DNA from 4 places in the Peribacillus sp. FSL K6-1552 genome. Region 3 is predicted to be linked to each of the others. Evidence: riboswitches for the same ligand, from Rfam matches in the RefSeq annotation. Region 3 holds a riboswitch; each other region holds the start of a gene.
What was found. Region 3 has a riboswitch for S-adenosylmethionine ahead of NST21_RS05970 (methionine biosynthesis PLP-dependent protein). Riboswitches for the same ligand answer to the same signal wherever they lie in the genome.

Region 1 (8,293 bases), 2.1 Mb from region 3:
AGAGATTCCCACTTGATATTATCATCTTCGTCTTTTTTCCGATGGCCGGTAACAATGGCAAATGAAGAAGCATGATCTCGATGGGTCACTGGAATTCCAGCATAAGCTGTGGCAGCAATTCCAGCCGTAATGCCTGGCACAATTTCAAAACTTACGCCATTTTTTGCAAGGGCTTCAGCTTCCTCTCCGCCTCTTCCAAAAACAAAGGGATCGCCACCTTTTAATCGCGTAACAATTTTCCCCTTTTTTGCATATTTAACTAGAAATCGATTGATTGTATCTTGCTGCAACAAATGATAATCCGGCAGTTTACCGCAATTAATCAATTCGACTCCTTCTTTTGCATAATTCAACAGTTCTTTATTGACAAGACGGTCATATAAAATGACATCGGCTTCTTGAATGCACTTTAATCCTTTTATTGTAATTAAATCTGGATCTCCAGGACCGGCTCCTACTAGATATACTTTCCCCATTATGCAACCTGCCTTCCCTTAGAGAATTGTTTCGAATTCCGATAATACGTAACCTGTTCCATTATTAATTTTTCTTTTTTCGTATAATGATATATCATCCACTTCAGGCATTTTCAAAAAACGCTTTTCCAGCTCGATATCAACGAGCTGGAAGGCCTTTTCATCCGAATCTGCGGCGATGATGACATGAATTAGTTCTTCTTTAATAGTGACTTCAAAACGGTATAGATTCATATTCTTCTTACCTTCCGCTATTTAAACAGCAACCTCTGTTAAAATATTATCAAGTTTACTTTGTAATTCTGATTTTCCTACTCGCTCTACAAAATCCAAGAAAGTTTCAGACAATAGCTTTGTTTCTTTGAAAAACAGGATAAGCTCTTTTAATACGTCATAAAGCTTTTCAGCTTCCACTTTCCCTTTTAATTTTTCATTGAACTTCCCACCAGCATTAAGTGTTCCGCCTACGTATATTTCAAAAGCCTCGACCATTTTTTTGTCTTGGTTTTTCATTTTGATACCTTGCAACCCGATTTCAGCAATAGCTCGTTGACCACAGTTATTAGGGCAACCTACCATATGCATTCTTACCGGTACATCTAAATCAATTTCTTTATCCAGTTTTTCAGCAATAGTTTTCATCCGTTTTTTTGTTTCAACAAGTGCCAGGTTGCAATACTCAATGCCTGTGCAAGAAACGGAATAACCAATGAATTTTTTTGGTTGATATGGAAATCTTTCAAAAATTGATTCTTGTTTTAATTCTTCAAGTTTTGCATCCGGAACATTAGGAATAATTAGATTTTGCGAATTACAGTTGCGGATTTCACCGTTTCCGTATTTTTTAGAAAGTTCAGCAAACTCAATGACTTCGTCTGGAGTTAAACGGCCAACTGGGATATTGACTCCAACATAGTTGAGTCCTTCTTGTTTTTGTTTATGGATACCATAGAAATAGCCAGCATTCCATTCCTTCAATGCACTTTCTCCCTTTTCTGGTAGTGGACCGGTGTATTCAAGCAATTTTTCCTTAAATTGCTCTGGACCCCAATCAGCAACAAGGAATTTCAATCGAGAGCGATGACGCTTTTCACGGTAACCGAAGTCACGGAAAATCGTTGTGATGGCGGCTGCCACTTCCACTGTTTTCTCCGGTAAAATGAATAAATCAAGTTCTTCCGCTAGCATAGGAACGGAGGATAATCCACCCCCTACTTTAACGTGAAAACCAACTTCTGTCTTTCCATCAATAACCTTCGTAGCTGGATTAAATGAAACGCAGTTAATTTCAGCATTGGAAGCATTATGAACATTAGCACTGACTGACATTTTATATTTCCTTGGAAGGTTTGAAAAATCTTCGTTAAGTCGGAAATACTCAAATACATTATAAAGGACGTCACGTGTATCAAAAAGTTCGTCAGGATCGATTCCAGCTAATGCATTTCCGATTATATTCCGTGTAATATCACCACATGCACCAGCAGTAGTCATCCCAACCTGTTCTAGACGGTTCAAAATATCAGGGACTTGTTCAATAGTCAACCAGTGAAACTGAATAGCTTGGCGAGTTGTGATGTCATAAACATCTCTACCGTAATCTTTCGCGATATTAGCAAGTGTGATTTGTTGGTCATAAGTAAGGATACCACCAGGAATAACGACACGCATCATCCAATAGCCCGCTTCTTTTGGTCGTTGCAAGTATAGACCTGCCCACTTGAACATATCCCACTTTTCTTTAGGAATGGATTCAAAGCCATTTGCTGCATAATGAGGAATATCGTCAAAGATCTTCAAACCATCTTTTTCTAATTTCCAGACTTCAGTTTTGTTTTTAGCAATTACCGGATTTTCAGACCAAAACTTCTCATATACCACTACTTTTTCCTCCTCGATTAAATCGCTCTCTTAGTTGTCAAATAGTTGATTACCTGTTCGACGCACTCTTCAACGCTATATTGGTTGGATTCTAAAACGATTTCCGGCTGTTCAGGTTCTTCATATGGAGAGTCAATCCCAGTAAAGTCTTTAATGATTCCCTTACGTGCCTTATCGTAAAGACCTTTTGGATCACGCACTTCACATTCTTCAATCGGACATTTTATGTAGACTTCAATAAACTCGCCTTCTTCAAGCAGATCGCGTACAATTTGACGGTCTGCTCGAAAAGGGGAAATAAATGCCGTTAATACGAACTGCCCGCTATCCACAAAAAGCTTGGAAACTTCACCGATCCGTCTAATATTCTCAGTCCGATCCTCTTCAGAAAAACCCAAATCTTTATTTAAGCCATGGCGAATATTATCTCCATCCAAGACATAACTTCGAATATTTCGGTTATACAACTCTTTAGCGACTGCATTTGCAATCGTTGATTTTCCGGAGCCTGAGAGTCCTGTGAACCATAGAACTGTACTCTCATGTCCGTTTTGCTTACGACGGAGTTCCTTAGTCAAAGACGCTTCATGCCAAGTTACATTCGTGCTATTACTCATTATTATCCCCCTCTTACTACTTACATTTATTTGAAACTAGTTTAGTTAAATACTTCATTCTTTTTCAGGCCTTCGATTAACACTTCGATGACTTCTTTACGACTGAAGGTAGCTGGTGGAATTTCACCATTACGTAACATTTCCCTAACCTTCGTTCCGGATAAGATAACATGATCTTCTTTACCATGCGGACATGTTTTAGCAGAAGCCATATTTCCACATGTTTTACAATAAAAGCTATGTTCAAAGAATAATAGCGTGATTCCTAACTCGTCAGGTTTGAAATTACCAAAGATTTTTTGTGCATCATAAGTGCCGTAATAATCGCCCACACCGGCATGGTCACGGCCAACAATAAAGTGGGTGCATCCGTAATTTTTACGAACCATGGCATGGAAAATGGCTTCTCTTGGCCCTGCATAACGCATGGCAGCAGGGAAAACTGCTAGGGAGACACGATCCTTAGGATAATATTTCTCTAGTAGTACTTTATAACTCTCCATCCGTACATCAGCTGGTATGTCATCTGATTTAGTAGCACCTACTAGCGGATTTAAAAATAAACCGTCTACAATCTCCAATGCAGTTTTTTGAATGTATTCATGTGCACGGTGAACAGGATTTCTTGTTTGGAATCCAACAACTGTTTTCCAGCCTTTTTCAGCAAAAGTTTTTCTTGTGTCAACAGGATCCAAATAATGATCTTGGAATAGCGGACGTTCGATTCGTTTAACTAATTTAATATCCCCGCCGACATATACTTCACCACGGTTATACAAATTTTTCACACCAGGATGTTTCTCATCATCCGTTTGATAAACTAATGTGGCTTCCAATTGTTTATCAGGTCTGAAGATATCAGAAACAATAAGAACTCCGTATGTTTCTCCTTCATGATTCAACTTTACTTCTTCTCCTAGAGTAAGAGCTTTTGCTACTTCATCAGTAATCGGCAAAGTAATCGGGATGCTCCAAACATGGCCGCTGCTAAGCCTCATATCCTTAACCACTGCTTGATAGTCATCTTTTGTAAAGAATCCTTTAATAGGACTATAGGCCCCAGTACCTATTAATTCCAGGTCACTTAAAGCAATCTCATCAATTTCGATTGAGTTGTTTATTTTAGTAATATCATAGTCTGGTTCCCAACGATTGATCAACGTTCCTCCGTGCGGTAAGCTAACTGTCATGCTAATTTCCCCCTAAATTTTCTATTTATTAAGATAAATGTAATCCGCATTCTGTTTTTTGCGCGCCCTGCCAACGTCCTGAGCGTAAATCATCGGCATTGATTGCAGGTGCCGTACATGTTTTACAGCCAATACTAGGATATCCATTATCGTGAAGAACATTATATGGAAGTCCATTTTTATGGGCATAGCGCCAAACATCTTTCCATGTCCAATGAATAAGCGGGCATATTTTAATTGATTTAAACTTATTATCTTGATTAATATATTCCGTTAATGCTCTTGTTTCAGATTGCTCTCTGCGTAGTCCCGAGAGCCAAGCAGTTGCCGTTGAAAGTACCTCAGTAAGCGGCGCGATCTTACGTATGCTGCAACATTTATTTGAATCACGGAGCCATAACTCATCTCCATATTCAGATGCTTGTTCCTCAAGCGTCAATGCCGGCTTTTTCATTTCAATTGAAAGCTGCGGATAGCGCTTTTTAACTTGTTCAATTAATTTGTAAGTCTCTTCAAAATGAACATCCGTATCCAGAAAAACAATTTTGGCTGAAGGATTGACCTTTGCCAATAAATCCGTAAGTACTATTCCTTCAATGCCGAAACTACATGCATAAATGAGTTTGTTACCATATTGGGAATTTGCCCACTCAAGAACTTCTAAAGCACCTTTTGTCTCACTGTCCTCAGGAAATGCAGGCAAAATCTCTGTGTCGAAATTTTCATAGTTTACTAATGCAGACACTCTTAAAGCCCCCTCTAAAAACTTGCTAAATGTTTCACAGAATAGAGTAACTTGCGATTAATACTCGCTGATGTTTTCTAACGCTTAAAAGACCCTAGAAAAAAGAGACGAATTTAACTAATACTCTCTTTTTTATCAGTTAAATCCACCTCTAGTTTTCTAGTCAGCAGATACCTTATTTAATTCTCAGCTTTTCATTTCTTTCCATTTGAATAATTTTACCATCCTGGACGATAAGTGTTATGGATCCATATTTCATCGACTTAAGCATTTCTTGTAGGCGTTCAAATATTTCCTCCAGCTGATTCTCTTTTTCCAAGCCAGTTCCTCCTTTAAGAAAATCCGAGACTAGCTTATCGTATAGCTGACCCGTTTATAAAATGCATTTTCTTAAATTTATATATTCCAAAACATCTTACAATGCTATGGTTTGCAAACGAATTTTACAGAAATAAAAATCCTTCCATGATGGAAAGATTTTCAAGGTAATATTTTTTACCTTATCTTCCAAAATGATCAACATTTTGTTGGATGTAGCACCTTGCATCCATCATGCAGGTTGCTGGACTTCAAAGGGCCAATTCCCTCCGTCGCTCTGGATAAGTTTTATTATTTTAAATATTAACATATATTTATTCCTTGTCAATGGAGTTTTCTTATAAAATAACTTGGATTAATAAAATGGGTGAACTGTTATTATTATACACACTTTTCCTTGAACGGATATTGTATCAGTTAAATATGAAAATAGACTCATTTTTAAGAGAAACTCCTAAAAAAATGAGTCTATTTCATTACTTACCTCTTTTTACAATTGTTTAAGGCCTAATTGTTAAAGTTAATTAGTTTTTATGATTGTACATAAATAATCTTTAATCTCATGAAAATAAAAATAGTTCAAAACCTTAAGCCTTTACTTTTCGTCTATTAACAGCATTTAATTCTTTCTTAATTGAATCGCTTCAACAAATTCTTGCACCTGACTTTGCACACGATCAACTAATTCGCCATCTTTAATTGGGCTTTCAGGATTCTGCTTATCTATTTCCTTATCTACAAAATATAAGCCCTGCAACGGCTCACCTTTTAAAATTGAAATTAAAGGTTTAAGTGCGTAATCAATCGCCAATAAATGCCTGTTACTTCCACCAATCATAATTGGCAGAACAGGCTTATTTTTAAATGCACCCTCAGGTAGCAAATCAATCAAAGCTTTTAACACGCCTGTGTAAGATGCCTTATATACTGGTGAACCAATAATGATACCTCTAGCTCCCTGAATTTTTTCTGAAAGCTTTATTATATCTTCACTATTATACCGGCCTTGGAATAGATCATCTGCGGAAAAATCCGTTATAGAGTAATAAGCAGTGGTAAACCCCTCTTGTTCAACTAGTGATCGAACATGTTTTAGAGAGATGTCAGTTCTTGATGGACTCGCTGGACTGCCTGATAAAATTACGATTTCGCTCATATAAATTTCCTCCTATTATTTTCTTATCTGCGATAAGACTTGCTGATTCAATAAAAATCACTCAATCACTAATAAATCGGATAAGAATCCTGCCTAGGTAAGTCATGTATCATATAATCATCGTAATATTCAGAAAAATAAAAGTCAAGTGTTTAACTCGGGATTAATGTGAATAACCTATTCAGAAACTTTTCTCAGTTATCCCCTACTATTTTTCCTAAAATTTCAAATTGTTTCTTCCTTGACCTTTTAATTTTTGCATTTCCAAAATAACAGGTATAGTTCCATTCTTCGGCTTACACTAGTTTGCACAATGTATCGTCAAGTCTAGAGGTACAAGCTTGAACAACTAATACTAATAGTAGATAAAGCAACGGTCATATTTGCGGCTTGTTGATTCATACGCCTTAAATATGACCGTTCATTTATGTATTATTGCTTTTTCCATGAATCCCATATACTAAAAGCTGAGCAATACTCTTTATTCGTTCCTCAGTAAAATACGGTTCCGTTTTCTGTTGATGAATCTCATAATGGGTCGATAAAGCTAATGTAAAAGAAATAATTCCTACATTAAATAAGATAATATCGGAAATATAGTGAATCTCTCCAGTATCAATTCTCTTCTGAAGTTCAATAAGCTTAGCATTTGGCTTGAAGATTTGCTCAACATATTGTTTAGAAATTTCTTGATCGTATTGAGTTTCTCGAAATAATATCGAATACTGTTCTTTATTTTCAAGAATTTTTTTTATCAATGTGATAACGTGATTCTCTACAAGCTCATCCGTAGAAAGGTGGCTAGTCTCAACTTCCGCATCTTCTTTTTCACTAGGAGTAATCGTAGCCAAAAGCAAATCTTTTTTGCTGTCAAAGTATTTGTAAATCGTAGCTTCGGAAACATTACAGGCAGAAGCGATTTCATTCGTTCTGGTCATGTCAAAACCTTTACTGGCAAAAAGAGTCCGGGCTACATTAATGATCCGTTCTTTTGTTTGCTGCCCTTTTTTCAAAAATATCAACCTTCTTTTAAAAAAGATAAGACCGGCTTGTCCGATCTATTTTCCATAATAGCCTGATGATACCAATCGGTCAATATAACCTTTGGTCTATGAGACTTGCATTAGTCATATAAGACATATAAAGAAAACATCGTCGGATTAGGACGATGTTTTCCTTTTCAAAATCATTTAAAAGATGCATACCCATCATCAACCATAACAATACTGCCATTAATTGCATCAGCTTCATCTAATGATAGTAGATAAACAGCATTCGCAATTGCTTCCGGCTTAATTAATTTGCCGCGCATTTGGCTTTCATTCAATTTATCGATGATTCCCATATCTTTATAACCTTGGATAATTGGAGTATCCACACCGCCTGGTGCGATACCTACTACTCGTATTCCATAAGCACCCAATTCCAAAGCCGCTGTTTGTGTCATCATTCTTACAGCGCCTTTAGAAGCCTGATATGCGAAAGTCCCATGTGAAGCTAAATAGCCAAACACCGAAGCAGTATTTATAATAACTCCCTTACTTCCTAATTCCTTCATTTTACGTCCGGCTGCCATGATGCCAAAAGCCACACCATGTTGGTTTACTCCGATCGATTTAAAGTACCCTTCCATATTTTGTTCAAGAATCATGCCACCCGCACCTATGCCGGCGTTATTGAACATGATATCAATTCTTCCATAAACATCTACAGTGATATTAACCAATGCTTCCACATCTTCTTGCTTTGAAACATCAGTTTTAACAAAAATAGCTTCTCCGCCTTCTGCCTTAATCAGTTCAACAGTTTCTTCTGCCATGGCTTCGTTAAAATCCGCAACAACGACTTTGTCCCCTTTTTTTGCAAATTTTAGACATGTTGCACGGCCTATTCCACTTGCTCCACCAGTA
Region 2 (8,293 bases), 890 kb from region 3:
AGGTCAAAGGATTCTATTGCTTCCCCTTCTTGGTTCATGATTGAGAGAATTCCATCATTACTCGTTTTTAGACTAGGTTGATCACTAATTAAATGAGTATAGAATAAATCTTCGTTCAGCGTGTAGGTATTAGAGTAGTCCGCTGAATAAAGTTTGCTTTTTTTATCAATTTTGCCTGATTTAAAGTATTCAAAGCCATAGTTGAATAAAAGCTTGGTATCAGAGTAGGCAACTTTGTCTGAAGGAGCTTTTAGAGTGACGGCAATCAAGTCCTGTTCTCCTCTAGTAGCAGTAGAAATCAGGGTGTAGCCGGATTGACTGACGAAACCGGTTTTCCCGCCGGTTATTCCCTTATAGGGGAGTTCGCCTTTTAACATTTTATGATGGGTAATTAGAGTTGTGTCCCATGTTTCCACTTCCCACGGTAAATTCTTCTTCCCAAAATACTCACGGAAAGTTTCATTTTTCATTGCATATTGGGTAATTTTTGCAAGGTCACTGGCTGTAGTTACATGTTTTTTGTCAAACAATCCATGGGGGTTTGTAAAATGAGTATCGGAGATGTTTACTTCTTTTCTTAAAAACTCATTCAAATCTTCCATAAACAGTTTTTCACTACCAGACATATGTTCGGCAATTGCGATGGCTGCATCATTTCCGGAGTTGATGAGCATTCCTGCAATTAATTTGGAAAGCTCTATTTTCTCCCCAGGTTCAATAAATACCGAAGAGCCGTCTGCCTCAGCCGCTTTTTTGCTAACAGTCACTAGTTCATTCTTATCCCCGTGCTCAATAGCATATATAGCAGTAGCAACTTTCGTTAGACTGGCTGGATACATTTTTTTATTTGTGTTTTTTTCGTATAACACTTTCCCACTTTTCGCATCAATAATGATCCCAGCTTCACTAATGAGAGGTAAGTCTGATTCTGCACTTACAGTCGTAGAGGCGAAGGGGATTAAAGCCAAAATGAAGATAAAGAAAAACTTTTTCATATACCTCTCCTTTAATGATAGTAAATCCTATATAGTCATAATAAAATAAATCTGAATGTTTAGAGATGTTTTATTGAAATTGAAATAAAACAGTAATTCCCCTTTAATAATCATGGAAACATTTCGGATAAAAACCTTCTTTTACTTTCCTAAAATAACTTTATAAGGGTTCTGACCCTTTTAGTGGTATGCTCCATTTGAATGAAAAAAGAATCCCCATTTAAATAGATAGGGATTTTTTGTATACCATTGAATTAGGGTATCACCGACATTTCGCATATAAACTACGCTGATACATTTTAGGGAGAGGAATAAAAGTGAAAAAAGGTCAGAAGGTGATTTGAGGCATTGGTAGCTAGGATTACTGGAAGCTTCTCAAAAAGCTGAAAAGAATGCTAGAAAAAGAAAAGAAATAAGAAAAACAGAAGCCAAGGGGCTTCTGTTTTTCTTTATCTGACCTATATATATCGCTTTGTCTAAGCTTATGCACTTCTTATTTTATAGATTTGGAAAAGACCAACTACCATTGCTATCCGATTTATTTATATTTCCTTTTGCTTCGCTTCATGAAAAGCTGTTTTAACCTTATCCAACAGATCTTTATCCGAAATCAACCGGTAGCCTGTAAGCGCAAGAGCTTTTGCACCAGTGAGGATGGCTTTGTCTCCTTCTTGAGATTTAGCACAGTCGCGGAATTCATTCGTATGGGCAATCAAATCATCTGGTCCAATTTTTATATATGGATGGGCTGTCGGAACTATATGGCTTACGTTCCCCGCATCAGTCGAACCAAAACCGCTATCTTTTCTAGGAGCTACCGTTTCTCCTAATTGAGTCAGTTCTTCCTTTAACAGTTCATCAAGAACTGGATTTATGACAAAATCAAGCACTTCATTTTGGAAACGTTCGACTTTAACTGTGCTTCCTGTGGCAAGTGCAGCCCCTTCAGCAACATCACGTATTTTACGTGATACATCTTGGCATAGCTTCCATGTTGTTGCTCTAATGTAAAATCGGGCAGAAGCATATTCAGGAATGATGTTAGGTGCTTCTCCACCATTGGTTATTATTCCGTGGATTTTGACCTCAGATGGGAGTTGCTGACGTAAAGCACTAATGCCATTAAATAGCTGAATAACCCCGTCAAGAGCATTCACACCTTGTTCAGGCGCAGCAGCTGCATGTGCTGATTTTCCATAAAAATTAAAATCAAGTGGATCTACAGCCAAAAATGGACTTGTTACACCAGTTTGACCAGCTGGATGGATAATGATGGCTACATCTACCTCATCAAACAAACCGTGCTTCACAAAGCTTCCTTTTGCACTTCCATTTGGCCCTCCCTCTTCAGCAGGTGTTCCGAAAACAATCACCTCTCCGCCTGTTTCCTCTAGTACCTGAGATAGTGAAATTCCTGCTGCGGCACTAGTAGTGCCAATGATATTATGGCCGCAAGCATGTCCTAAACCTGGCAATGCATCATACTCAGCTAAAAAAGCAATTTTGGGGCCTTTCTTTGCTGAGGCTTTTTTGGCGATGAATCCTGTTTCATGCCCAGCTATATTACGGGTTACTTCAAACCCTGCATCTTGAAGTAATTTGGTCAACGTATCCGAAGCAAAGAACTCTTGATTCCCAATTTCGGGGTTTGCATGAATGGCTTGACTCGTTTCGATATATAATTCGGAATGAAGGTCGATGTGATTTTCAATGATCTGCTGATGCTGCTTCTGCACTAATTCTCTCGCCATATTCTTATCTCCCCTTTTTGGTTTAAAAAGCCGGACAGGCACCTTGAATCCATCCGGCATTCCTTCACTTTGTTCTATTCATCATTTTTCATTGGCTGGTTTTGTCCAAGCATCTTGGTAATTCACTAATTCATCTACAGAAACATATGCAGGAATGGTGTTTCCTTTAAACGTTTTTTCAATGAACGCTTCCACTTCTTTCGATTGATAAAGCTCCACTAATTTTTGTAGCTCAGGACGGTCGGCATTTCCCTTTTTAACCGCAATGATATTAATATATGGTTTCGCCGTTTTACTTTCATGGAATAATGCATCTTTTAAAGTAAGGCCTGCTTCAACTGCAAAATTATTATTAATGGCTGAAGCATCGGCATCATCCAATAGACGCGGCGTATTGCCGGCAGCAACAGGTTTGATTTTCAATTTTTTCGGATTTCCCTTAATAATATCTAATGATCCCGATCCATTAAATTCCTCTTTCAATGTAATCAAACCAGCTTCTTGAAGAAGCAGTAATGCACGTCCAAAGTTTGTTGCTTCATTCGGAACAGCTATCGTAGCGCCATCTGGAAGATCTTTGAGATCTTTGTGTTTTTTCGAATAAAGGCCCATAGGTGCAATAACAGTTGACCCGATGGCCTCTAATTTCAAATTTTGATCGTTAACAAATTCATCGAAGTAGGCAACTGTTTGGAATGAATTCGCATCAATTTCCCCTTCACTTAACGCAAGATTCGGTTGGATATAATCATTAAAAGTGACAAGTTCGATATTCAGCCCATCCTTTTTCGCTAAGTCAACAATATATTCCCATGTTCTCGTATCCCCGCTGCTGACACCGACTTTCACTGTTTTCACATCATCCGAACCGCCTGATGCACCCTCTTCGTTCCCGCATGCTGCAGCCACGATGGCCAATGCCAATACCATGATCGTTAATAAGATTTTCTTCATTTCTCCTACCTCCTGTTATTTTTATCTTCTTCTGATTTTTCTTGAAACAAAATTCCCGGTGGATTGCAATAATTGAACGATGATCACGAGCGCCGCTACTGTGACGACCATCGTCATCGTATCGAACCTTTGATAACCGTAAGCTAAGGCTAAATCTCCTACCCCACCTGCACCGACAGCACCTGCCATAGCAGTAGATCCAACAAGGCCAATTGTCGCAGTTGTAAATGTAAGAATTAACGAGCTAAGTCCCTCAGGAATCAAAAAGCGATAAATAATTTGCCAAGTCGTTGCTCCCATTGCCTGGGCTGCCTCTATAATTCCTTTGTCCACTTCCAGCAGGGAGTTCTCCACAAGCCGGGCAATATAAGGAGCCGCGTAAAAGATTAGCGGAACAATGGCCGCATTCGTTCCGATCGCACTGCCGACAATCATTCTCGTAAACGGAATAAGTGCTACAAGCAAGATGATGAAAGGAACCGACCGCAATATATTGATGACCGGGTTCAATACATTAAAGATCCATTTATTCTCCAGGATGTGACCCTTTCTTGTAATGACAAGTAAGATTCCTAGCGGAAGTCCAATCAGCCCGGAAAATATCAATGAGATGGCTACCATATAAAGTGTGTCACCGAAAGCTGTCGACAGCTGGCCTGCCGTTATTTCCATTCCCCAAAGCGTATTACCCATTTATCTGCACCTCCTGGACGAGAATCCCCTCGTCTTTAATATATTGATAAGCCTTGTCCACCTCATTTTTGTTCCCTGTCACTTCGATGATCAAATTCCCAAAAGGCGTTTCCTGAATTTCAGAAATATTGGCTGATAATACACTTAAATGAACATCAAATTTCTTCGAGATGGTTGAAAGTAAAGGATTGCCTGATGTAGTACCAATAAAGTTAATTTTCCAAATAATCGGAATATATGATCCGGTATTTTTCAGGAAACTTTGTGGGATCTCGTCGTGAATAACAGTTCGTACAAAGTTTTTTGCGATATCTGTTTGGGGCCTAGCAAAGACATCAAACACAGAACCTTGTTCAACCACGCGTCCGCCTTCCATGACCGCAACCTTATTGCAAATTTCCCTAATTACAGACATTTCATGAGTAATTAGCAATATGGTAATATTGTATTCTTTATTAATTTTTTTTAAGAGTTGCAATACAGCACTCGTTGTTTGAGGATCCAATGCTGACGTCGCTTCATCACACAAAAGAATCGATGGGTTGGTAGCCAACGCTCTAGCAATCCCTATTCGTTGCTTTTGACCGCCAGACAATTGTTCCGGATAACTCCTTGCTTTACTTGATAAGCCAACGAACTCTAACAACTCGCCTACCCGCTCTTTGATTTCTTTACTAGGAGTTCCCGATAAAACTAGCGGCATGGCAATATTATCAAAAACTGTCTTTGAGTTAAGTAAGTTAAAATGTTGAAAAATCATGCCAATTTTTTTCTTTTCTGCCCGTAATTCCTTCGGGTTCAATTTGGTTAAATCCTTCCCCCCAACAATAACCTGTCCATCTGAAGGGTGTTCGAGTAGATTGACTAACCGAATCAACGTACTTTTTCCGGCCCCGCTATAACCGACAACACCAAAAATATCGCCTTTTTCAACTGTCAAATTAATTCCTTTCAAAGCTTCAACAGTCTGTTTCTTTGTTTTATATACCTTTTTAACATTTTGAAATTCAATCATTCTGTCTCCCCCCATGCTGTTTATTTGTACGAATTCATTATCCTGAGAAGAGCTTTGCAAAGTTTCATAATGATAGGGTTAAATTTTCGAAACTCACGAGTAATTCCTCACAATTCACGAGTAAATGTGTGAAACTCACGAGTTATTCTGTCAAACTCACGAGTAATTGCTTATAATTCACGATTAGTGCGCGAAACCTACGAATAATTGCACCAATTCTCCAAATAACCATATACATTCTGAATAAACAAAAGAGGCCTCTTCCGTCATCAGACAGAAGAGGCCTCTTTTAGAAATAAAAAAGAGTAAACTCTTAATTTAATTATCTAAGAAAAGCTCCTTCTTATCTTTCAAACTTTCGTCCGTTGGAATTAGCACAGTATTTTTACAAAAGTAAAAACCCGCTGCCGAGGTATCATAGGGCCAAGTCCCTCCACATCTCTTGATAAGAAATAACGTATTTATTTAATTATGTTCTCCACTATATATTCAAATTTTCCTAATGTCAACTCTATTTTGAATAATCTAAAATATTTTTACAGTATAATTATTAATCGTTCATTTAACTATACCTTAAGACAGGTCAGATTTTGCCCTGCATACCATGTATACGGTCAACCTAGGCATAGACTCTATTACAAAAAAACGAAAACATTACGAAGTCAGTCAGGATCAGGACTTCCTTCCTCATAAGGAAAGCTCTGTACCTTGATAAAATAACGGCAAACTTTTGGCAAACTCACTATTCGGGTTGCTACTCACGGTCTGCCTTATCCATGCGGGGAGCTCCCTGCGACCTCCACTCTTACAATCTTTTGATTGGGGTTTACGTTTGTTTTTGAGTTTTTGACCTTTTTTTGATAGCAAACTTTCGGTACGTTTAGTATCAAAAAGAAAAAACAATAATATATAGTTCCATATATTTCGTGGTGAAAATGCGGTTATAAAATTTTTTGCATCTGTTTTAAATATGTGAGGACCCTTTGCCCTCATATCTGTAATAATAAAAGTTCATTTATTATTACAGGGAAGGAAGACTACACATGTTTTCTTCACCTTTAGCATCTTTATAAAAGCTCTTTCCTTAGAAGAGTTTATTTCTTTTAATTAAAAACAATCGATAGGGTTTGAATTCTATAGTATGTCTACTTTCTTATCAGCAAAAACAAATCGCTATTTAGAAGCTTCTAATTTTGTCGATATCTACTCAGAATTTGTAGATATTTCTCGGGAAATTGTTGAAATTTGAAAATGGTGATTCCGAATAGTTGGAACAAAGGAATTTCTACTTTAGATTTGATTGCCTTAGGTTTAAATAGTTATAACGCAAATTAACACCTGAATATCGTAAAGGAGACTAAAAAAAAGGTAATGAAACCTTTTTCTTATTGCAGTAATGTTTCGTAATGGGTTCTTTGTTGTTCAGTTTTAAGCTATGAGACATATCGTTTGTCAGTTAGATGTTCATTTCACGCGTAGCTGCGAGTTCATTGGTTAAAAATTAAGATCTCTTTTAATTGAATGGGAACATGGGTTAAATAAATTGTCATATATATCGGGTAAAAACTTCTAATTTTGTCGATATCTACTCAGAATTTGTAGATATTTCTCGGGAAATTGTTGAAATTTGAAAATGGTGATTCCAAATAGTTGGAACAAAGGAATTCCTGCTTTTGATTTGGGTGCCTTAGGTTTAAATAGTCATAACGTAAATTAACACCTGAATATCGTAAAGGAGACTAAAGAAAAGGTAATGAAACCTTTTTCTTATTGCAGTAATGTTTCGTAATGGGTTCTTTGTTGTTCAGTTTTAAGCTATGACATATCGTTTGTCAGTTAGATGTTCATTTCACGCGGAGCTGCGAGTTCATTGGTTAATAACATTAAGATCTCTTTTAATTGAATGGGAACATGGGTTAAATAAATTGTCATATGTATCGGGTATCGCTATTTCTGTTTCATTGGTTCCTTCTAATCTTTCTTTTTCTTGATACAAGGGTTCTTCTCTCTATCGTCTAGGGGATTGCCCGTATCGCGTAACGCTATAAGCGTTTCGATATCGGATTGAACGAAGATATGCCAATCGATATCTTTAAACAGCTCCTATCCATATCGCTCTAAGTTTTAAACATACTTTCAAACAGTGGATTTTGTATCTCCACTTCTTCTGACACTTCCTTGGAAGAGGATGCTCATTCATTCGGACGTATATCCTGTCGCATATCGGCTCCCTCTTTCTATTAAAGATGAAGGTTCTGTAGATTTATTTGCATGTTATATCGCCCAGCGATACGAAACACACAAAAGAACAGATCAGCCCCTTTCTTGAGGAACACTATTAAGGACATGGATCTTGCTGGAGCTGGGAAACTGTTGTTTTAAGCTGAGGCATATCGTTTGTCAGTGGACGTTCATTTCACGCGTAGCTGCGAGTTCATTGATTAAAACAATTTTAATCTCTTTTAATTGTTTGGGATTATGGATTGAATTGTCAAATGTATCAGGTATCGCTATCTCTGATCCATTAGTTTCTTCTAATCTATCTTTTTGTTGATACACAAGGTCTTTAGCTGTATCGTCTAGGGGCTTGCCCGTATCGCGTAACGCTATGAGCGCTTCGATGCCGGAGTGAATAAAGATAGCAATCACCATCTTATAAACTCATATCCGTTTCGTTCTAAGTTTTGACCATACTTTTGAACAGTGGGTGTTGCATCCCCACTTCTTCTGCCACTGCCTTAGAAGAGAATACTCGTTCATTCGGATGTATATCATGTTTGTATATCGAACCCAGCTTTTCTATTAAACCTAAAGGTTTTGAATTTATTTGCATGTTATATCGCCCAGCGATACGAAACATACAAAAAGGAGAGGGTCAACCCTTG
Region 3 (8,293 bases):
TTACTAATGACACTGAGGCGATTCGAGAGTTATATGTGACGGTGCTCGCCAACTTCTTTTCAAGCACGATTAATATTATCGGTGTTCTCATTGCTTTGTATATTTTGGATGCGCGTGCAGGGCTCATGGGCCTTATACTTATCCCCATTATCGTTATCTGGACGAAGGTATATCGCAAATTCGCCTCGAAATATAATCACATCATTCGGGAACGAGTCAGTGATATTAACGGGATGATCAATGAATCCATTCAAGGAATGAACGTCATTCAGGCATTCGGGCGTGAAAAGGAGACAAAACATTCTTTCGAAAAATTGAACCGGGAGCATTACTCGTATCAAAATAAAATGCTCAATTTAAATTCATTAACGGGAGGAAACTTGATTGGTGTCATTAAGGTTATGGCGCTAATAGCATTTGTCTGGTATTTCGGAGGGATGTCGCTTACAGCAAGTTCAGCTATTTCTTTAGGGTTGATGTATGCAATTGTTGATTTGATCAGTCGTCTGCTTCATCCGCTTCACGGGATTGTCAATCAGTTTGCTAACCTAGAACAAGCTCTTGTTGCAGGGGAGAGGGCATTCAGTTTATTGGATGAGCAGGGATTAGAAGTCAGTGATGAAAACATTTCACGATATAAAGGAAACGTGCAATTCGAAAATGTCTCATTCGGCTATAAAGAAAATGAATATGTGTTAAAAGACATTTCATTTTCTGCGCAACAAGGTGAGACAGTAGCTTTAGTTGGTCATACTGGTTCGGGAAAAAGTTCAATAATGAATTTGTTGTTCCGTTTCTATGATAGTAGTGAAGGACAAATCAAGATTGATGGAAGGGATATTTTAGATATTCCTCATCAAACTCTTAGAGAGCATATGGGAATTGTCCTTCAGGATCCATATTTATTTACTGGAACCATAGCTTCCAATATCAGCCTTAATCATAAAGATATCACAAGGGAAATGGTTGAAAAGTCATTAAAAGATGTAGGCGGGGACAAAGTGCTGAAGCATCTGCCTCTAGGGCTAGATGAGCCGGTTATTGAAAAAGGCGGGACATTGTCTTCAGGACAGCGGCAGCTAATCTCTTTTGCACGCGCGCTCGCATTTAATCCGGCGATTTTGATTTTGGATGAAGCCACAGCAAGCATCGATACAGAAACAGAGGCCATTATCCAGGAAGGAATGGAAGTACTGAAGAAAGGAAGAACGACCTTTATCATTGCACATAGGCTTTCCACGATTAAAAATGCCGATCAAATTCTTGTACTGGATAAAGGGCAGATTTCTGAGCAGGGGACACATGAAGAATTAATGGAGTTGAAAGGAAAGTACTATCAAATGTATGAACTGCAGGCTGGGGCGCATAAGGGAATGGCTGGATAATACCTAGTGGAATAATGAAGGGAGAAATTAAGAATAATTTTTCAGAAAATGAGGGTGCCGGTGTAACGGCATCCTCAATCATATTTCTTGATAATAGTAATCATTCCGTTTAATATATAAATATACTTACGAAGAGGTGATAATAATGAAACAAGGAATTCATCCTGATTATCAGCAAGTAGTATTTATGGATACTAACAGTGGTTATAAATTTATTACAGGCTCCACGAAAAAATCTAATGAAACAATTAAGTGGGAAGACGGTCAAACTTATCCTTTATTAAAAGTAGAGATTAGTTCAGATACGCATCCTTTTTATACCGGCAAGCAGAAATTTGCTGAAAAAGGCGGACGTGTGGATCGCTTCCTAGAAAAATATAATATGAAGAAATGATGTTAAGGCTATCGAGAAATCGATGGCCTTTATTTTTATTTTGGGAGATGGAAGAACTCGTGGGTAAATTAAGGTTTATAAATTTTTTAGTAATAACGTAGTGAATGCCTCATTTAAAATCTTAATAATAGAAAAAAGGGTTGCTCCAGGCACCCTTTTTTTCTATTTATTTTATTTAACTGGAATAGCATGCGCTTTTGCACTTTTTACAAGAGCAGCGTCAAAGTCTTTAATTAAATCATCTGGATTCTCAAGGCCGACAGAGAGACGAAGCAGGCTGTTGGTGATGCCTCGTTTTTCCCTTTCATCAGCAGGCATGGCAGCATGGGACATTTTTGCCGGGTAGGATAATATCGATTCCACTGCTCCAAGACTAACCGCAAAAACAGGAAGTTCGACAGTGTTCACAAATGAGCGGAAAATTTCTTCGCTTTCTAGTTCAAATGATAAAACTGCACCTGCACCAAGGGCCTGTCCTTCCTGGATTGCATGCTGTGGATGATCAGTAAGACCAGGGTAATACACCTTTTTCACTAATGGCTGCTGTTTTAAGTAGTCTGCAATTTTTTCTGCTCCTTTTTGGGAGTGTTCCATTCGTACAGACAAGGTTTTCAGACCTCTCATAACAAGCCAGGCATCCTGGACACCAAGTACCGCACCAAAGGAGTTTTGAAGGGAACCGAGTCTTTCAGCCAATTCAGGATCTTTTACGACAGCAAGCCCAGCTACGACATCACTGTGTCCGGATAAAAACTTCGTCGCACTATGAAGGACAACATCCGCCCCTAAGTTCAGCGGTTTTTGCAGAGCTGGTGTCAAGAATGTATTGTCGACAAAACTCAATGCGCCGACTTTTTTTGCGATATCACAAACGGCTTTAATATCAGTCACCTTAAGCAATGGATTTGAAGGTGTTTCAATGTATATCGCTCTCGTATTAGGTTGAACGGCCGATTTAACGCTTTCGAGGTCCGTCATATCAACGAAAGTATGCTCGATGTTGAAGCGGGTCAACACGCTTGTAACCATCCGGAACGTACCGCCATACACATCTTCTGAGATGACGATATGGTCGCCAGCAGAAAGCAGAAGGAATGCTGTTGAAATGGCCGCCATACCTGATGAAAAGGCAAAGCCGCGAGTACCATCTTCAAGCTCGGCAATGATATCTTCAAGTGCTTCCCGTGTTGGATTTCCGCTCCTGCTGTAATCGTACTTGCCGAATGTATCGATATCAGTTTGATGGAAAGTGGAAGCGTGCTGAATAGGGACGCTCACACCGCCTGTTGTCGGATCGAATTTATGCTGGTTATGAAGTAATTTGGTTTCAAAACTGAAATCATGATTTGTCATCGTAGTGCCTCCCTTTTTACATGTGCAAATGCTTGTTGCAGGTCTTGAATTAAATCGTCGCTGTCTTCGATGCCAACCGAGAAGCGTAGAAGTCGATTACAAACCCCATTAGCAGTTCTAACTTCAAGAGGGATATCGGCATGTGTTTGTGTAGCCGGATAGGTGATGAAGCTTTCAACGCCTCCAAGACTTTCTGCAAATGAAATTAATGAAAGTGATTGTAAAAATGGATTGACCGCTGCTTCGTCAATTATCCGGAAAGAAATCATACCACCTCTGCCGGGATACAGGACGTCCGTTACACATTCATGTTCTGATAAATAATCTACAAGGATTTTGGCGTTCTTTTCATGACGTTCCATCCGCAGTGCCAGGGTTTTCATTCCGCGCATTAACAGCCATGAATCAAATGGGCTCAACACCGCTCCTGTTCCATTATGATGGAAGGCAATCGAATCACATAATTCTGCACCTTTAGCCACGATTAGTCCAGCCAGAACATCATTATGACCACCGAGATACTTCGTTGCGCTATGGATTACAATATCGGCTCCAAGCAGGATAGGCTGCTGCAGAAGCGGCGTATAAAAAGTGTTGTCAACAATCAAAAGTAAATTAAATTGTTTGGCAAGTGCGGCAACAGCGCTAATATCTGTTTGCTGCATAAGAGGGTTAGTGGGAGTTTCGATAAAGATGGCTTTTGTTTGAGGAGTAATAGCTTTTTCGATATCCTCTAAACAACAAGTGTTTACATAGTCACACTGTAAGCCCCATTTTTTAAAACCTTGTTCTAGCAAACGATATGTACCACCATATAGATCTTCGCTGACTATCCATGCATCACCTGATTTAAATAAGGCTAGTATGGTAGAGATGGCCGCCATTCCTGAACTGCAGGCATACCCTTGGTCACCTCTTTCAAGGTTGGCGATGGATTGTTCCAAAAGTTGACGTGTTGGATTACCTGTCCTTGTATAATCGAATCCAGTTGATTGGCCAATTCCTTCGTGGCGGAAAGCTGTCGAAAAGTAAACCGGCGGATTGACTGTTCCTGTCGCGGTTTCACTGCGATTACCTAGTTGAGCAAGATATGTTTCTGTTTTATACATAGTTTTCACTGCTCCTTTGTGTTTTATAAAATAAAAAAAGTCTTCTTTAAGAAGAAGACTTGGTTAAGTATGGACGAGTCATTCTTCTTATCTTCCAAGTTCACAAACTTGTGGAATTAGCACCTTTTCATTGGTTTGAAACAAATGAAGGTTGCTGAGGTGTCATCGGGCCATTCCCTATACCTCTCTCGATAAGAGTTTAGATTATTCAATTTCTTTTGAATTTACTATATATATAAAGTGCTGTCAAGAACATTCTGGGAAAATATTGCTCGATAATTCTTTATTGGTTAATTAGGACTAGCGTTTTCAAAACATGATTGGTCCAATGAAAAACCCCTAAATATTGTGGAAAACGCGATGGTATAAGGTGTTGAGATTCTTTAAAAGACTTTGTTTAATTAAATGGATTTTCTGAAATATAGGGAAGGTTTTGTTCTGTTTCTTTGCTTTAAAATAATAAAGTTTGTACAATGTATAGAGAGAAGAATTAATAATATGTCATTATTCATTTCATATACATAAGGTTTTCGGTGGATAGTGCAAACATAGGAGGAGAACACATGGAATACAGAATCGAACGAGATACGATGGGTGAAGTGAAAGTTCCTGCTGATAAGTATTGGGGAGCACAAACCGAGAGAAGCCGTAACAACTTCAAAATTGGTAATGAAAAAATGCCGATTGAATTAGTCCGTGCGTTTGCATACGTAAAGCAAGCGGCAGCTAAAGTGAACTATGACCTTGGTGATCTTTCAGAAGTGAAAAAGAATGCCATCGTTAAAATTTGTGGCGAAATTCTAGAAGGTACACTTGATGAACATTTCCCCCTTGTGGTCTGGCAAACAGGCAGTGGCACGCAAAGTAATATGAATGTGAATGAAGTGGTCGCTAACAAAGGGAATGAATGGTTAAAAGAAAACGGTGAGTCCGAAACCCTTCACCCAAATGATGATGTCAACAAGGCGCAAAGCTCTAATGACACATTCCCAACGGCTATGCATATTGCAGCCTATATGGAAGTTGCTGAAAAATTAGTACCGGCGATTAAAGTACTTCGTGATACTTTTGCAGCAAAAGAAAAAGAATTCTGGGATCTTGTGAAAATTGGACGTACACATCTTCAAGATGCAACACCACTAACTTTAGGCCAAGAAATCTCTGGTTGGAAAGCGATGCTTGATAAAGACTTAGTGATGATTGAAGAAAGCAGTCAAAAACTATTGAATCTAGCACTAGGCGGTACAGCTGTAGGTACTGGGATCAATACGAAAAAAGAATTTCCAGGACTTTCTGCAAAACAAATCGCGGCGGATACAGGACATTCTTTCGTAACATCGGATAATAAGTTCCATGCATTAACAAGTCATAACGAAATTGTTTACGCTCATGGCGCATTAAAAGCATTAGCAGCGGACTTAATGAAAATTGCGAACGATGTTAGATGGCTGGCAAGCGGCCCAAGAAGCGGAATCGGTGAAATCGCTATTCCTGAAAACGAGCCAGGCAGCTCTATCATGCCAGGTAAAGTAAATCCTACACAAAGTGAAGCGCTAACAATGATTGCTACACAAATTGTTGGTAACGATGCAACAATCGGATTTGCAGCAAGCCAAGGTAACTTCGAATTGAACGTATTCAAACCAGTTATCATTTATAACTTCCTACAAACTGTTAAATTATTGACAGAAGGCATTCACTCCTTCAACAATAATTGTGCAGTAGGCATCACAGCGAATGAAGATAAAATCAAAGAAAATGTTGACCGTTCTCTTATGCTAGTAACAGCATTGAACCCACATATCGGTTATGAAAAAGCAGCTAAAATTGCCAAAACTGCATTCAAAGACAACTCTACATTAAAAGAAGCAGCGTTGAAATTGGAATTCTTGACTGATGATGAATTTAAAGCATGGGTAGATCCTGCTAACATGGTTAATAAATAATTGCCTATGATCACCCTCCCGCTGTTTTTAGGGAGGGTGTTTTAAGGTGTTAAAATAATAGAATAAACAAATACTGAGTATATAAGTTTCAAGAACAGGAGGGAATACAATGGCTTTATGCCCGCTTTGCAACGGCCTCAGAAAAATTCATGTGAATTGCCCGGAATGTGGCAGTGATCTTGATGATAAAGGGAAATTCATGGATTATGCTGATTCATACAGTGCATACATGGATATAGATACGCTTAAGCAAAACGATGGATACCCACAATCGCTCCAAAAAGGTCAATGTCCACACATCATGAACTGCTCTAAATGTGGACATGATGAAGTGGTGCTTGTGCAGGAATAGATTTTATAGATATAGTAGAGTTCAAGACCTTAGCTGAAATATACGCACAAAGACCCATTCATATGAACGGGTCTTTGTTTTGATATGAAATTTAATTAGAAAGTAACTTCAAGCCATACTCCATTTGTGATTCTCCTTCAGCAAAAATGCGCTGCTCGGACCCTTTATCAAAAAAGTGGGCTTTATTCATGTCGAGAGCAAGTTCAATATTATCGCCTGCTTGGATGATGTTTTTTGCATCGATGCGCGCGACGAAGTCTTGGCCAGCGAATGTCGAGTAGAGCATAATTTCGGCGCCCATGAGTTCAGCTACATCGATTTGAGCCGTGAATGTAGTGTTTGGAGACTCCTTGATGTAAGCTCCTTCATTATGGAAATCCTCTGGACGGATGCCAAGGATAATTTCTTTTCCGATATAGCCTTGATCACGCAACGTATTCATTTTCAATTCGGGTACTTCAAGCGTTTGCTCCCCAATTTTAATGATGCCTTCTTTTAATGTTCCGGTAAAGAAGTTCATAGCTGGTGATCCGATAAAGCCACCCACGAAGACATTCACTGGTTTCTCGTACACGTCTTTTGGTGCGCCGACCTGCTGGATGATACCGTCCTTCATAACAACAAGTCGTGTGGCCATGGTCATTGCTTCTGTTTGATCATGAGTGACATAAATTGTTGTAGTGTCCAGTCGTTTATGTAGTTTTGCGATTTCAGCACGCATTTGAACCCTGAGTTTGGCGTCAAGATTTGATAATGGCTCATCCATTAAAAAAACTTTTGCGTCTCGTACAATTGCACGACCGAGTGCCACACGCTGGCGTTGTCCACCTGAAAGTGCTTTCGGCTTCCTATTTAAAAGGTCTTCGAGACCGAGGATTTTTGCTGCGTCATTGACCCGCTGCTTGATTTCCATTTTTGGCGTTTTACGGAGCTTTAATCCAAATGCCATATTGTCATAGACGGACATATGAGGATATAAGGCGTAGTTCTGGAAAACCATCGCAATATCACGATCTTTCGGTGGGACATCATTGACCCGCTTGCCGTCTATATATAGATCTCCTTGGGAAATGTCTTCAAGTCCGGCAATCATCCGTAAAGTCGTTGATTTTCCGCAACCGGACGGTCCCACGAAAACAATGAATTCTTTATCGGCCACACGAAGGTTAAAATCTTTAACAGCTGTTTCTTTTTTATCATAAACCTTAAATATATGATCTAATACTAACTCTGCCATGAAAATTCCCCCTTTTAAACTCCTAATTACTTGTACCAATAACTATAGTCTAATCTATCAAATTGGAAAAAAGTATAGGCACACTGCACAAAAAAGGATAATAATTCCTTTGTTAACTTTGCAAATAATAGTTAATCATTCAGCAAAAGAATTAAGTAAGCAGCCAAGGCATGCGGAAAGTTTCTAATATCGAGTCCAGTTTTTTCAGTGAATTTATCTATTCGGTATTGTAGGCTGTTTCGATGTATATAAAGTTGCTTTGCGGCATAGGTTGCATTGGAATTGCACTCAATATACGTTTTAATCGTCTTCATTAGTTCAGTATCATTCATGGTTTTACCGAGTATTTCATTGATATACCAAGTTTTACTCGTTGCAGATTGGTCACTTATCAGTGAGTGAGGAATGATGTCGGCCAAATCAGTCACTTTTAAATCTGGCAAATGCAATTGTGCCAGGTCAAAACACTTATTCTCCTGATTTCTGTGAAAAGGAAGTTCTTGGTTTACAGAGTGAA
Region 4 (8,293 bases), 1.3 Mb from region 3:
TTCACCTTCCGTATAAGTATCCGAAACTTGCTCGTGCGTTTTAGCAAGCCCAGAGGACAATGTATCCTTTCGTTTATAATCACTGACGTCATAAATTCTTCCAGCTATATCTAAAGAATCCTTTTTTGATTCCTTGCTATCCATAGAATTCACTCCTTATTTCGAATTATTTTTATCTTGCCCATTTTATTAAAACAGGGAACTTGGTTTCATTTGTCATCTCATATAGATTGACAGCATGAAGTAATGACAAGGGTATTTTGCGTAAAAAATAATCCAATATTCAATAAAGATAAAAAAAACTATGAAAAGGATGATTTATCGCTGATTTAACAACCAGAGGGTTCAATCTTATCTGAATGGGAACATGAAAAATGAGGTATTTCAGTATCCATATCCATCATTCCTATCCATTTTTATGAACTCCGTTTAATATTATTTTTTCAAAAAGGCGCGCCCAATTGAAGTTGAAGAATGAGGTTAATTTCATCCTCCTTTTTTATTTGAAATTTCCCTTGTTTCTGACCCATTAGCTTATAAGCACTATTACTTCTCCCTTAGGCCCAATAGAAAAAGCGATTACTTGGAATAGGAACCGCCTTCATTCTCTGTCAACAATCTTTGCAAAGTCGTCAAGGCTAGTTGAATATTTGATATAGATTCGTGGTAAAAGATAGAGTTCGTCTTTAATGTCCTTCTCAGAAAATGGTTCAGGAGTTGTCGTAAGTCCAAACAAATAGTATTTCTTCGTTTCTGCTACGACTTTGTCATTGAAATTCCCGTATGGATACGCAAGAGCATAAACTGGTTTGCCCGTTATTTTTTGAATTTTATCTTTGGACCCTTTCAGTTCATATTCATAATTTTTTATTTTCGTCAAGTCAGGATGTGTAGCAGTATGAGACTGAATTGAGATCATACCCGAATCAGCCATCGTTTTTAAATCCGATTTCGATAATCGGTTTGAGCGACCAATAAAGTCAGAGATAACAAACATGGTACCAGATGGTTTAAAACGTTCGTTTTTCAATTTTTGAAAGATAGCAAATGCATTCAGGTTGTTTTTGTATCCGTCATCAAAGGTTATGAAAATGGGTTTGTTTACTTTACTAATGTCTTGCCACCGATCAAAAGTTAATAATGTGTAGCCGTGGTCTCGTAAATAAATCATTTGTTTCTCGAAATTCTTTGGGGTTACATATAACTCCATAGAACCGTGTCCATTAAACTCTTCAATCGAATGATAAATTAAAATAGGTACTTTTCGTTGAGCAATAACTTGTGATGGAAAAATTAAGATAAGAAGACATAGGAAAAACATTGCTATCTTTTTCATAAAACTCCTCGCTTTGTATCCTTTTTATATCTTTTCAATTTATTGTTCCTCAAAAGCATAGTTCTATTATGCTTTCTCTCATATTTCATTCTATCTTCCATTTTGATCAATGGTGACTTTGATATTCCCAAATGAAAAGTAATTCCCTAAAACACTAAGGAATCGGCTTTTTTATAAGTCCTCCTTCACCAATAGCCCTGTTTGCTTAATAAGAATTTCTGTTATTCTTCATCATCAATTTCTTCTTCAGAGCTTAGAAAGAACATATGCAACTTCTAGAAGAACTTTTCCTTACACCACTCACCTCCCCCTTTAGTATGTAAGAAAAAAAGGTTGCCGCAGCAACCTCCCTTTTTAAAGTAAAGCACCCCTTATTTGAACAAAACTTTTCGTTTAATTATCAAATAACTCAAAATTAGTAAACGGAATGATCGTTTGTCAATTTAAAAATCGTTATTTTTTTACAGACAAATATATTTATTTTGCTTCACTGTTTTTCTGTTTTTCCTTTAGATAAAAACCATCCACCTAATGCAATAAGCAGCATTACTGACCAAAAGATTGTATTCCAAATAGGTCCTTCAACAAACTCGTGAGGAATAATGTGCAAGGCTGGATGCGCAAGAGTATGCATTAATAACTTAACCCCAACCCAACCAACGAGTAACATTGCTGCAGTTTCAAGACTAGGGCGTTCTGTCAATATCTTAACGAAGTAACCTGCTGCAAACCTAATAACAATTAAACCAGCAATTGCTCCTAATAAAATAACTATAAATTGTGCGCCATCCATCCCCCCAATTTCCCCCATTGGTGTATCTGGCAGGGCAATGACAAGAGCTACCGCTGCTAAAATAGAATCAACAGCGAAGGCGATATCAGCTAATGCAATTTGCACAATAGTCATACGATAGCTTTTCCCTTTTTTCTCTTTTTCTCCGTGGTCCTTTTTTAGTAAATGTTTTAACGAGATGAAAATTAAATAAGCAGCCCCAATTGCTTGAACTTGCCAAACGTGGAAAAGGTACGAAATAATAAAGATTGCACCAATCCTAAATATAAAAGCTAATAGCAACCCAATATTAATCGCTTTTTTTTGCAGTTCTTCTGGTAAATGTTTTGACATAATAGCTAAAACTAAAGCATTATCTGCAGATAATAAACCTTCTAAAAAAATCAAAATAATTAATACCCAGCCATACTCTAATAATAAAGAAAGTTCCATATTATCCCCCTATAAATTATCACTTCATAAGCCAGTATAAGTATGCTTACATGAGTTTAATAACGTTTTGTATTATCGGTATTATATACCATCCAGCCTATATTAAAGAAAGTTTGCCTTTTTCTTATTCCAATATTGTCTCAACGTATCCACTTCCTTATTCAACTCTTCTGCCCCGATAGTGGAATAAGAAAGGACATATGCTTTTTATATGCTGATATCCTCCCACCTATAAACGAATAATTTAAGTTATCATCTGCAATGTTTGTTAACATGCTATCCACTATTTTAGCTCCCATTGCCTCATAGAAGTGGCAAGAACTATTTTTCTCTAACACTTTAACACTAGCTGAATTGAAGTCTAAACTCTTAAATTCAGGAAGGAGTCTTTTTAATAATTTTTTTCCTATCTCTAAACCTTGAAGTTCGTTTAAAATATATATAGAAGTTACGTCCTGTGTCAAAATTCAGTTTGACAAGTTAATTCTTATTTCACTAAAGAAGTATTGAGTTGAAGAAGGCGATTTATTTAAAATAACGAAAATGATGTATTAGAGGTGATTAAATTTAACAAAGTTTTTGTCTTAGATGGTGAAAATTTTTCGGACTTTAATGGACTCTGTAACGAGTTTTCGAATGTAGTTCTCTCTGGAAAATACAAGTGGAATGGAAGTCTCGATGCATTTAATGATATTTTGTTTGGTGGTTTCGGTGATATAGAAGTTGAAGAAGAATATACAATTTTTTGGAGAAATTCTGTCAAATCTAAAATCGATTTAGGGTACGGAGAAACAATAACCATACTGAATGAGATGTTGAAAAATTGCCATCCAAGTAATGAAGAAAAAGTAATTAAAGAAATAAGGGATGCAAAAATGAACATTGGTTCAACTATATTTAATTGGGTAGAAGAAATTATCCTTGATAATAAAAATATAACGTTGATTTTGGAGTAATCCTTAATCAAGTAAAGGGTAGCGTTAGTTGAATTAAAAAGGGAACTTAATATGTATCAAGAGTTCCCTTTCTTAATGTATACATATCAACATTTAGATTTAACATCGCCTATACATAAAAAGCTTATAGACTTGTCCCTAAAAAAGGGGACTTTGTCTACAAGCTAAAAGGCCTTAATTTATCTTTAACTTTCGATTGCTCTTACTCTCATCCACATTATCGGATGGATCACCCCAACATTCCACATTCTTCAAACCTTTAATATTGTTTACATGGAAAACTGGGTTTTTTCCACTCTTCTTTTGTTTTTGATAATCGGCTAGTGCAGCAAATGCAATTTTTCCAAGTAATGCTATGGCGATTAAGTTGATAATGGCCATTAACCCCATCAGCAAGTCAGCTAGACCCCATACAAACTTGAGTGAAGCAAGCGAACCGAAAATCACCATCCCTACGACTGCGATACGATATAAGTTTAACCAAACTTTATTTTCATTAATAAAGCCAATGTTCGACTCTCCATAATAGTAGTTACCAACTATGGAACTAAAGGCGAATAACAGTACGATAATGGCAAGGAAAATGCCAGCCCAAGATCCTAATGCCGTACCAAGTGCATTTTGGGTAAGGACTATACCATCTGTTTCCTTCGATGTATACAGGCCTGAGACCAAAATGATGAAGGCGGTCGAACTACAAATGACAAGTGTATCCACAAATACACCAAGTGACTGAATGAGCCCTTGTTTTACCGGATGACTGACATCTGCTGTCGCACCTGCATTAGGGGCACTACCCATCCCGGCTTCATTAGAAAATAGACCTCTCTTGATTCCTTGCATCATGGCAGCGCCTAATGCTCCACCAGCAACTTCCCTTAATCCATCAAAAGCACTTTCAAAGATTAAAACAAAAACACCCGGTAACTCGGTAATATTCATGATAATGATAATCAACGCTACTATCACATATGCTCCTGCCATAATCGGTACGATGACTTCAGATACTTTTGCAATCATTTTAATGCCTCCAAAAATGATGACAGCCGTAACAAGAGCAAGGATGATTGCCGTAACCCACTTATCGATCCCAACCGATTCATTGAACGCACTTGTGATCGTGTTGGCTTGTACAGAGTTGAAAGCAAGCCCAAATGTAAGCGAAATCAATACAGCGAACGTGATACCCATCCAACGGGCATTCAATGCTTTTTCCATATAATAAGCAGGGCCACCTCGGAATGTATCGCCATCCTTGACCTTATAAATTTGTGCAAGTGTACTTTCAATGAAGGCAGAGGCAGACCCGATAAGTGCTATTAACCACATCCAGAAAACGGCTCCTGGACCACCCATTGTGATGGCTATGGCAACACCTGCAAGGTTACCTGTTCCAACCCGTGAAGCAGTACTGATGCAAAAAGCCTGAAACGATGTCACCCTTTTTTATCCGCTGTGGCACCTTCTCCCAAAAGCCGCATATAAAAAAACACCCTAGATCTAAAGATTCAGGGTGTTTTTCTGTTTAATTCACTTTTTCAAGAAGTATGTTTCTTCTCTTCACTCCCTGAAAATCGCGGAAAACCAATCAAAATGGCTATGACTCCACAAATCCCAATTAATACTGGATAAAAAGAATAGGGTAAAATACTTACAGGTGAAATTTGTGCTACCCCCGCCGCAACAAGCAGTTGTGCCCCGTATGGAATTAACCCTTGAATACAACAAGCAAAAACGTCAAGCAAACTCGCCGATTTACGGGGATCGATGCCATACTTTTCCGCAATGTTTTTGGCTAGCGGACCGGCAATGATAATAGAAATCGTGTTATTTGCCGTAGATAGATTTGTCAAACCGACCAGACCGGCAATGCTGAATTCAGCACCTTTTCTTGATTTGCTATTACGGGTCACGACGTGGAGAAGATAATCGATGCCGCCGTTATGTTTGATGACTGACACCATACCAGCAATTAAAATGGCAAGAAAAGAGATCTCATACATTCCCGCCATTCCATCCCCAATTTTTTGAATGACTCCCATCAGTTGATAACTACCATCCGCTAACCCGATAATTCCGGCAAACACAATACCGATGGAGAGGACAAGGAACACATTGACTCCAGCTAATGCAGTGATCAAAACGCAAAGATAAGGTAGAATCTTCACCCAATTATAGGAATGTTGAGAGATAGCTGCTTGTTCACCCATTGTTAAAAAACCAAGGATGACACATGTGATGATGGCCGCAGGTAAAACAATGAAAAAATTCACTTTAAACTTATCCTTCATTTTCGTTCCCTGCGTTCGAACAGCTGCGATTGTCGTATCTGAAATGAAAGATAGGTTGTCACCAAACATCGCACCACCAATAACGGCAGCCATTGAAAGGGCAAGCGAAATATCGGTTTGTTCACTAATTCCTACACCTATAGGTGCTAGCGCTACGATTGTTCCCATGCTTGTCCCCATAGATAGAGAAATAAAACAAGCGATAATGAAAATACCTACCATTAATAGATTTTGCGGAAAAACCGATAACGCAAGATTCACCGTTGATTCTACCGCACCCATTCCATTCGCCACTTCTGAAAAAGCACCGGCCAAAAGGAAAATGATAACCATTAACATAATATTGGAGTCCCCGGCACCTTTACAAAAGATTTCAACTTTTTGATTGAAAGACTCTTTTCGATTCATTGCCAATGCAGCCGCTGATGCAATCGCAATCGCCACAATCACCGGAAATGAATAAAAATCTCTTGTAATAACCCCGGAACCTATAAATAAAATTAAAAAAACGACAAATGGGACTAAAGCCCAAGGATTCCCTTTATTGTTTGTACTCATGATGAACACCTCTTTTTATTTTTCCCATGACAAATATGTCACAGCCCTTTTTCATTGAACTAATTCGGTAAAAAAATTCTAGTAAGATCCAGCATTTCTTTCATATTATTGTAAGCATGACTCCAAAAGCATAATAGCCAATACAAAGCTAAAGCTAAACCCTTGAACGTGAAAAAAGACCTCTTCTATTAAACAATAAGAAGAGGTCTTTTAATCTATAAAAAACACCCTCCTCATCTTTCAGGCGTATTCGCCTGCTGGATTTGGCACAGCACTCCTATTAAGTCTGCTGCCGAGACATCTTCGGGCCAGTCCCTCCGTCTCTCTTGATAAGAAGATCCAAATTACGTAATGATATTATCAAATGTTCCGATGTCTACGAGTAAAGAATCAGGCAGGTTAACAAGTTCACTGCATTGTTCATTGCTAAGTTGTCTTTTTGCAGCCCTAGCTTTTCATCCATTCACTCTAGGAAAGTGACATCGATACCCGCATCGAAAAGCAAATATAAGAGTACAGTATTTTGTGTATTTCCGCAAGGTGTAGCCTAAAGTATTTTATAAGGAGGTTTTTTCAAATGAGTAAAGAGGAACTTATGAACGATGATAAAGTACTTCATCTTTAATAGGAAAAGAGAAAAACAAAAAGAGGTCCTAGGACCTCTCAGCAAATTTGGTGTATTAACTTAGGTGAATTATTTTTAGGTGAGTTCACATCAGTTGATACCTCAAAAGCTTCCATCTGTTCAGTATCAAATGATTTTAAGTATTGCTGCAGATATGCAGTATCATTAATTGAAGGATCCAGCCAAGTCTTTTCATCTTCAGGTTTAAGTATAACTGGCATGCGATCATGAATACTAGTCATTAGCTCATTCGGAGTAGTGGTAATAACTGAGCAGGAATATATCGTGATACCTTCAGGTGATTTCCATGATTCCCAGAGACCAGCCATTCCAAATGGGGCATTACTTTTAAGTTTTATTCGCATAGGTATTTTTCGTTCTGGTGCCTTCTTCCACTCATAAAAAGAGTCGGCAAGTATCAAACACCGTTTCTTCTTATACGAATTCTTAAAACTTGTTTTCTCAGCAATGGTCTCCGCTCGGGCATTAATCATCTTGTAGCCCATTTTCTCATCTTTTGCCCAGTAAGGTATGAGTCCCCAACGAAGATATCCAAGTCGATTCCTAGATCCGTCATTAATAACGGATAAGACAGAGTGAGAAGGTGCTATGTTGTAGCTGAATTGGTACTCGGCATTAAATGGAGCTTGAATATCAAACCTGTCAATTATTTCTTCAATGTCAGTGAAAAGGGTGAAACGCCCGCACATAATATCGCCTACTGTTTTAAGATTTATTATGATTGTAACAAATGGAGAGTTCAGTAACAAATTAGCGTTCTAAAATCCTAATGTCAGTAAAAGGTTGATTAAATAATTCGCTAGTAATCAATAGTGTGCCAAGGACTTCTCTTTCATCTTCAGCTTTAATAATTTCTGACAGAATTAATGTGCTGCCATTCTTAACTGTAACATTATATTCATTCAAAGTTTCACCCCCTGATAAGACTTGATAATTGTTATTATAAACCAAAAACTCACTTGTAAAAACTAAAGAGCACCGTCATCAATTAACTAAACGAAAGGAGAAAAGCATTGAAAACATACGTTCAATTATGCATTTTTTTAATCTAGTGATCAAGTGAAGCGTTAATTTCATCTCGTAGGATTACTAGTTATTTACACGAAATCCCCAACCAGGTTCTCATAGTTAATTCGTTTTTTGTCTACTTCATATAGGCTACACTAAAGCCCATAATTTCGTTGATTATTACTGAATGATTTATTATTTCAACACAAGTATGCGCTCGTTTTAATTACTTATATGTATAGAGTGATCGCTATTAATCTATAACTGGGGATC

Region 1: another riboswitch for S-adenosylmethionine. It lies ahead of NST21_RS15905 (YezD family protein); the one in region 3 lies ahead of NST21_RS05970 (methionine biosynthesis PLP-dependent protein).
Region 2: another riboswitch for S-adenosylmethionine. It lies ahead of NST21_RS01750 (methionine ABC transporter ATP-binding protein); the one in region 3 lies ahead of NST21_RS05970 (methionine biosynthesis PLP-dependent protein).
Region 4: another riboswitch for S-adenosylmethionine. It lies ahead of NST21_RS12475 (Na+/H+ antiporter NhaC family protein); the one in region 3 lies ahead of NST21_RS05970 (methionine biosynthesis PLP-dependent protein).

Annotation. Positions count from the first base shown of each region.
Region 1 is NZ_JBBOST010000001.1:3,310,045-3,318,337, forward strand. Features, by position in the region: gene cobA (uroporphyrinogen-III C-methyltransferase) at 1-476, opposite strand, end outside; gene NST21_RS15880 (DUF3906 family protein) at 495-710, opposite strand; gene NST21_RS15885 (nitrite/sulfite reductase) at 732-2,357, opposite strand; gene cysC (adenylyl-sulfate kinase) at 2,375-2,974, opposite strand; gene sat (sulfate adenylyltransferase) at 3,016-4,164, opposite strand; gene NST21_RS15900 (phosphoadenylyl-sulfate reductase) at 4,193-4,870, opposite strand; gene NST21_RS15905 (YezD family protein) at 5,085-5,228, opposite strand; SAM riboswitch class I at 5,407-5,515, opposite strand; gene ssuE (NADPH-dependent FMN reductase) at 5,847-6,383, opposite strand; gene NST21_RS15915 (TetR/AcrR family transcriptional regulator) at 6,809-7,396, opposite strand; gene NST21_RS15920 (SDR family NAD(P)-dependent oxidoreductase) at 7,570-8,293, opposite strand, start outside.
Region 2 is NZ_JBBOST010000001.1:344,527-352,819, reverse strand. Features, by position in the region: gene NST21_RS01770 (D-alanyl-D-alanine carboxypeptidase family protein) at 1-995, opposite strand, end outside; gene NST21_RS01765 (M20 family metallopeptidase) at 1,538-2,746, opposite strand; gene NST21_RS01760 (MetQ/NlpA family ABC transporter substrate-binding protein) at 2,828-3,700, opposite strand; gene NST21_RS01755 (methionine ABC transporter permease) at 3,722-4,372, opposite strand; gene NST21_RS01750 (methionine ABC transporter ATP-binding protein) at 4,386-5,408, opposite strand; SAM riboswitch class I at 5,749-5,860, opposite strand; gene NST21_RS01745 (hypothetical protein) at 7,809-8,060, opposite strand.
Region 3 is NZ_JBBOST010000001.1:1,235,398-1,243,690, forward strand. Features, by position in the region: gene NST21_RS05955 (ABC transporter ATP-binding protein) at 1-1,385, shown strand, start outside; gene NST21_RS05960 (type B 50S ribosomal protein L31) at 1,531-1,779, shown strand; gene metC (cystathionine beta-lyase) at 1,951-3,132, opposite strand; gene NST21_RS05970 (methionine biosynthesis PLP-dependent protein) at 3,129-4,241, opposite strand; SAM riboswitch class I at 4,326-4,439, opposite strand; gene fumC (class II fumarate hydratase) at 4,805-6,187, shown strand; gene NST21_RS05980 (hypothetical protein) at 6,297-6,539, shown strand; gene NST21_RS05985 (ABC transporter ATP-binding protein) at 6,631-7,776, opposite strand; gene NST21_RS05990 (PucR family transcriptional regulator) at 7,908-8,293, opposite strand, start outside.
Region 4 is NZ_JBBOST010000001.1:2,573,529-2,581,821, reverse strand. Features, by position in the region: gene NST21_RS12500 (YozQ family protein) at 1-144, opposite strand, end outside; gene NST21_RS12495 (polysaccharide deacetylase family protein) at 602-1,336, opposite strand; gene NST21_RS12490 (TerC family protein) at 1,824-2,561, opposite strand; gene NST21_RS28830 (GNAT family N-acetyltransferase) at 2,723-3,025, opposite strand; gene NST21_RS12485 (hypothetical protein) at 3,119-3,517, shown strand; gene NST21_RS12480 (alanine/glycine:cation symporter family protein) at 3,692-4,957, opposite strand; gene NST21_RS12475 (Na+/H+ antiporter NhaC family protein) at 5,056-6,366, opposite strand; SAM riboswitch class I at 6,597-6,702, opposite strand; gene NST21_RS12470 (SOS response-associated peptidase) at 7,030-7,701, opposite strand; gene NST21_RS12465 (hypothetical protein) at 7,763-7,918, opposite strand.